DNA from 2 places in the Pseudoalteromonas sp. SANK 73390 genome. Region 1 is predicted to be linked to the other one. Evidence: riboswitches for the same ligand, from Rfam matches in the RefSeq annotation. Region 1 holds a riboswitch; the other holds the start of a gene.

Region 1 (3,394 bases):
CGATAAGTGCACAAGACATGCTTAAACCTTGCTCGCGGCCCCAAGCACTTGAAGATGGACGAGAGCCCGGGATCACGATGGCATTCTCAGGGATCGCTTCACCTTTATCTAGTACTCGTTCGTTGATGCAATCATAAACAGGGATCGTGGCTGATAAGCGCACACCTGGGGCAAGTACTGCGCCTTTTTTAACCACAACGCCTTCAACAATCACGCACCCTGCGCCAATAAATGCGTCATCTTCAATCACCACCGGACTTGCGCCAATAGGCTCAAGCACACCGCCTAATTGTACGGCTGCACTAAGGTGAACATTTTTGCCTACCTGAGCACAAGAGCCAACTAACGCATGACTATCAACCATAGTTCCTTCATCAATATAAGCGCCAATATTAACGTAAGCTGGTGGCATAATAATAGTGCCTGATGCGACATAAGCACCTCGACGCACACTCGTACCTCCTGGCACCATACGCACACCAGCATCGGCTGCAAAGCCTTGAGGCGCCAGATTATCTTTATCTACAAAGCCACCGGGGAACTCAGTATTGGTTCCGTTTTTAAATGCCTCTAATATGCCTTGTTTAACTTCTACATTGGCATGCCAATGGCCTTGTTCATCTTGTGTTGCTGCACGCACAGTGCCATTTTCTAAATTATTTAATAATTCTAACCAGCTCATGATAATTGCCTTAATTCCAAGATAAAATTGATTTGTTTGCGATGTTAAGAGCTTGGTTACATGACAGCTCTTGGTGCGTTAAGGGGGGGCGAAGATTAGGTGTTGAAAGCCTGCCTTGGGTATGCATTAGCACTTTAACGGGAATTGGGTTTGCAACAGTAAATAAACTATTCACCGCACCAGTCCAAGTGGTAAATAAGTTTGGAAAGGTACCAGCAAGAGAGCGCCTAACGAATTCGGCTGTTTGCTCTGGCCATGCATTGGCAGCGACAGACACTAAGCCAGCGGCACCCGCTTGAGCAAAATAAGGCATTAAGCCATCATCGCCACTGTAAATAGCAATATTGGGTGCGGCATCACGGAAAGATTCAAACGTTGCAATGTCGCCACTGGCTTCTTTAATAGCCCAGAAGTTATTGTAATGTGTTAAGTTTTTTATAACTTTTGCGGTAATGGAGACGGCACTTCTACCAGGGACATTATAAAGCATACAAGGGCGTTGAGTTGCGCTGAGTAGTGCTTCAAACCACTGGGTTTGACCTACCTCGCCGGGCTTGGCATACAAAGGGGAGCCTAGTAAGTAGGCATCAATGGGTTGCGTGTTACAAAACTCCAGCCAAGCTAATTGCTGCGTTAGATTAAAGCCACCAACCGCAACCATGATAGGTACGCAAAGGGACAGCGAGCAAACATATTCGACAATAGCGCGTTGTTCACTTATTTCAAGTGCTAAGCCTTCGCCCGTACTGCCTAAAAGCAAAATGCCATTATTTGCTTGTTGTTGCTCGTTAACGAGCGTTTTTAATGTGTCATAGTCAACTTGGTTAAGCGCATCAAAGGGCGTAACCAAAGCGGTCCATAACGGATAGTCAGATAAATCTAATTGTGATTTCATCTCTAGCGAACTTATAGCGTGTTCGTAGTAAGGAGTGAGCCCACACCTCGAACAGTTAAAATTCGAAGAGCAATGGACTTAAAAATGACAAGGCAAATGGCCTTATTATTTTAAGACCAGAAGCTCTCCACCAAAATTATGTGCTTGTTAATGTTAACAGCACTTGGTGACAGTCGCTGGGATTCAACCCAGTCGCCCGAAGTAACAGCTTAGCAAAGTGCTGTTGACTTCTCGGCGTTAATTCCCCTCACTCAGTTTCATCGGAGTTTGCTCTCCTCAACAAAGTTACCTGAATAACGCACCTCTTCCAGCCCTTGACCAAGGTAAAACCTTGACCACAAAATAGGGTGAGCGGGCATTGAAACACTTTAGCCTTCTAGGTGTCAAGTAATGAAACCCTATTCTTTATAAATTAGGCTACACTTTTTTAAGGCACTAAACTGCGGCAAAGCAAAGTGGGGTTGTATCAAATAATCTTATGTTAAAAATAATTAAAGCGGTGCGCGTACGTTACATTTTTGCGTTATTAGCTATGGCACTTTTGGTCTCTATGGCTGCCGGCTTGATGCAATTTTTATTGTTTGAAAAACAGCAAGATGCAAAGATTATCAACATTGCAGGCATGCAGCGGATGTTGTCGCAAAAAGTGCTGCTAAAAGCACATCGCTTAGCAAGTATTAGTGAGTCCACTGTTGCTATGCAAAGCGTGAATGGTGAGTTACAAACCAGTATTAATTTGTTCGCACAAAATCATGAATTTCTGGTTAATTTAAATGCCGAAGGTGATTTTTTTTCTGAGTCGTTGAGCGCGTGGTACTTTTCAAAACCAGCTATGCTGGACCAACGAAGTCGAGAATTTGTTCAGCGTATTCGTAACTTTCAGCCCACTGAACAAAGAGAATTAAATGAGCTTTACATGATATCTCAAGATTTGCTGGTTGATCTTGATAGGGCCGTACAGTTATTTGAACAACAATCTAATCAAGGGGTACAGCGTTTAAGGTATGTTGAAAGTGGCATTTGGTTACTGGCAATGTTGTTATTGATACTAGAAGCTAAGTTGATATTTCGTCCAATGGAAGCACAAATTTTGGCTGGTATTAATGAACTTAAGTTTCAAAAAAATGAAACTGAACAGGCATTAAGTATCAAGTCGCGTTTTTTGGCGAGGGCGAGTCATGAATTGCGTACTCCTTTGCAATCCATTTTAGGTTATCTGGACTTGTATCGACAAGAAAGGCAAGTTCATCAATTGGAACAAGCTGTTACATCTGCTAATCAATTAAATGTATTAATTAATGAGATGCATGACTTTAGCCGTTGGTCTAATGAAAAAATTAAAATTCAAAATAGTTATGCGAAGTTAAAGACAACGATTGAAATGGTTGCGGCTCCCTACAAACTCTCGGCACAAAAAAAAGGCTTAACGTTAACTGTGCAAATGGATGGTATAGGTAATACGCGGCTTCAGTGCGATCACCAACACCTTGCGTGGGTCTGCTCACAGTTAATTGACAATGCGATTAAATTTAATGATTCAGGAGAGATCCTGCTAGTCGTTAAAGTTCATACTTTGCAGATGCAGGCATATTTAAAGATACAAGTGATTGATCAAGGTTTTGGGTTTGATGAGGAACTACTAAGTACTTTGAATGATCATGAAAAAATCGACAACCATTTTCAAGGGATGCAATTGGGCTTGGTACGATGTCAGTGGTTGGTAAACGCTATGTCAGGGGAGTTTAAGTTTTTTAACCGTCCAAATGGTGGGGCGTGTGTTAGCTTTAATATTCCTGTAATTTTAGCTGAAAATGGCA
Region 2 (3,394 bases), on a different contig from region 1:
CATAACTTTCCAGTTTGTATCAATTTTGTGACATATAGGGCAAATTAATTACTTGTAGCCATAGCGCATACACGCTGCAAATGCTATTCTTCGCGCCGATTTACCACGTTACCTTCAAATTTTATTAATTTTACTTAACAGGTTGTTTACGCAATATGGTTACGCCCATTATCCTTACCCTGATAGCGATTGCGTTCTTGCTTATCGTTATAGAGGATATCATCCATGTAAACAAGGCCAAAACTACCCTTTTTTTTGGTACTTTATGTTGGATTATCGCTTTTATCTTCCCAATTAATGGGCAAAGCCCAGAAACTGTACAACATCAACTAGATCATAACATTCTTGAAATCGCCACTCTATGGTTATTCTTAATGGCTGCAATGACATTTGTAGCTTATTTGAATTCTAAAGGCTTTATTCAAAATATTGTTCACCGGGTAATGCCAGCCCAGATAAGTGAGCGTAAGTTAATGTTTTTAGTTGGTATATCAGCATTTATATTTTCGTCTATTTCAGACAATATTACCGCAACATTGATTTCACTTGCTGTAGTAATGTCACTGAAATTAGACCCCAAAAAATTAATAAAGTACGCAACACTTATAATTTTTAGTGTAAACAGTGGGGGGGTGTCATTAATAACCGGTGATGTAACCACGTTAATGATATTTTTAGCTGACAAAGTAACAATTCCAGATTTGTTATTGCTCATCGCACCTGCGTTAGTGAGCGTAATCGCACTTGCTGCAATGCTGTCGGTGGGTATGAATAGCACTTTGGAGTTTAATAAAGATACCACTAGGCGAATTGAAAAAACTGACATTACCATTGCAGTTATTTTTATGTCGACGATTTTTGCCACTTTATTTTTAAGTGTGCAATATAAAGTGCCACCATTACTTACTTTTTTGTTCGGCTTGTCTTTGATGTTTTTAGTTGCACAGTTTTTGATGCGAAAAAAAGATGTCAATAAAAAGATTATTGATTACATTCGTGAAATTGAATATGACACCTTATTGTTCTTTGTTGGTGTGCTGCTCTTGGTTGGTGCGCTCAAAGAAGTGGGGGTTTTAGCCATGTTTACAGATTTGTATGTTTATATGAGCCCAGAATATGCTAATTATTTGATGGGTCTGTTATCAGCAGCTGTCGATAATGTGCCGCTTACCGCTGCGCTGTTAAAAGCAGATATAACCATGACGGCTCAGCAGTGGCTAATGTTCACCTATGCAACTGGTGTTGGTGGCTCAATGTTGGTGATTGGATCTGCGGCAGGGATCATTGCCATGAGCAAAGTAAAGGCATTGACCTTTATGAGTTATTTGCGGATGTCATTGTATTTACTCGTTGCATATACTATCGGTTATGCGGGGGCGTATTTGTCAGGTCAGTATATTTAAGGGTTTTAAGGTGTTTAGGTAATTAAAACTTGACACCCAGACGTCTAAAAGATATTTTTTATCGGCCCACTCATTTAGTGGGCTTTTATTTTGCTAAGATTCAGGTTTGTTGCGGCAAGATATTCAGAAGAGGTGCGATGCTTAGGTATTTAGTGGTAGGTGACGAGAGCCAATGACTGCTAAAGAGGGAAGTACTCGCCGAGGAAAGTCACAGTACGTCGCTGTGGGTTTTCGGTTTATGAGGCTGAATCCTCAAAACTGTCACCGTTAATGGTGGAGAGCTTCTGGCAAAGGTCATATCATATTATTCCAGCACCTTTATTGCCAAGTTCTCCTGTTTTTTATGATCGCAAAATGTGGTCACAAGGAGATATCATGAGTTCGCAGTACACAGTCGCAAAGTTTGGTGGTACCAGTGTAGCCAATTATCCTGCCATGCTTCGCTGTGCGCAAATTATTCACAACGACAATCAAGTTCGATTAGTTACTGTAAGTGCCAGCGCAGGCGTGACTAATCATTTGGTTACTCTCACTCAACAAAAAGCAAATGAATCACAAAGACTTGCACTAGTTGAAGCCGTTGTTGCCATTCAAGATGCCATTTTACAGCAACTAACTTTAGATACTGATTTAGCAAAGGGCTTTGAACAAACCCTAGATGAATTTAAATCGTTGGCTTTATTACCTGCTTTAAGCACTCAGCAATGCGATGAGATGTTGAGCTTTGGTGAGCGGCTTTCGTCTTTTTTGTTTACTCAAGTACTGCGTAATTTAGGGGTTAATGCAGATCGCTTTGATGTTCGTAAAGTGCTCAAAACCGATAATCGTTTTGGCAAAGCCACTCCTGATATTGTTGCCACAGCAGAAGCTGCACAATCACACCTTATCCCATTATTAGAAAGTAAAGTGATTGTTACACAGGGTTTTATTGGTAGTGATCCGTATGGACAAACGACTACGTTAGGCCGTGGTGGTTCAGATTATAGTGCGGCATTATTGGCTGAGGCAATTCAAGCACAATCTATCCATATTTGGACCGATGTTGTGGGTATTTTTAGCACTGACCCTAGGCTTTGCGACAAAGCAACACCTATAGCCCGTTTAAGTTTTGATGAAGCTGCTGAAATGGCGACTTTTGGTGCCAAAGTACTCCATCCAGCCACCATATTACCCGCAAGCCGCAGTGGGATTGCCGTGTTCGTTGGTTCAAGCCGAGACCCTCAAGCGGGTGGCACTTGGATTGAACGTGAAAAGTCGAACCTGCCGGGTATTCGTGCAGTAACACAACGTAAAAACCAAATACTGCTAACATTGAAAAGCCCCGAAATGTTATTAGCCAGTGGTTTTTTAGCGCGCATATTTACTATTCTAAGCGAATATAACATCTCTGTTGATTTGGTCACTACGTCAGAAATTAGTGTGGCTATTACCTTAGACAATGCACAAAACTCATCACGTCCAGAGTTAGATCAAGCCTGTCTTGAACAGTTGAGTAAATTTTGCCATGTAACCGTTGAGAATAATTTAACCTTGGTTGCATTAATCGGTTCAGAAATCCAGCTTAAACAACATCAGATGAATCTCATGCAGGTATTGAGCGATTTTAATATTCGTTTAATTTGCCATGGCGCAAGCAAACATAACTTGTGCTTTTTAGTTGAGCAATCCCATTCCGACCATGTTGTGCAATCAATCCACGCTAAATTATTAGAATCTGCATAATAGGTATATCAACGAAAAAGGGCACTTTAAATAGTGCCAAATCTTGATTTGTATTGATATCGTTGAATTCTAATAAGTAAATTGATTAGTCTACGAAACAGAGCGTGGACCTATTTCATTCGCATTTTTTAACAACTTAAGTATAATCGGCCGACCAAAACAATAACTAAATTTGCGTAAATATGGCTCAATTACGAGATGGTTTTCAAAGCCGAATTGGCTTTGTACTCGCCGCGGCAGGTGCTGCAGTTGGATTAGGAAATATTTGG

Evidence for each region. Region 1 has a riboswitch for lysine ahead of dapA (4-hydroxy-tetrahydrodipicolinate synthase). Riboswitches for the same ligand answer to the same signal wherever they lie in the genome.
Region 2: linked by a shared signal. The riboswitch ahead of lysC (lysine-sensitive aspartokinase 3) and the one ahead of dapA (4-hydroxy-tetrahydrodipicolinate synthase) in region 1 are both predicted to bind lysine.

The regions. Positions count from the first base shown of each region.
Region 1 covers NZ_ARPN01000128.1:105,492-108,885, reverse strand. Annotated here, with positions in the region: gene SANK73390_RS18055 (2,3,4,5-tetrahydropyridine-2,6-dicarboxylate N-succinyltransferase) at 1-682, opposite strand, end outside; gene dapA (4-hydroxy-tetrahydrodipicolinate synthase) at 693-1,577, opposite strand; lysine riboswitch at 1,690-1,892, opposite strand; gene SANK73390_RS18045 (response regulator) at 2,056-3,394, shown strand, end outside.
Region 2 covers NZ_ARPN01000103.1:113,910-117,303, reverse strand. Annotated here, with positions in the region: gene SANK73390_RS12470 (hypothetical protein) at 1-3, opposite strand, end outside; gene nhaD (sodium:proton antiporter NhaD) at 156-1,403, shown strand; lysine riboswitch at 1,523-1,695, shown strand; gene lysC (lysine-sensitive aspartokinase 3) at 1,779-3,125, shown strand; partial or broken gene SANK73390_RS12455 (sodium-dependent transporter) at 3,308-3,394, shown strand, end outside.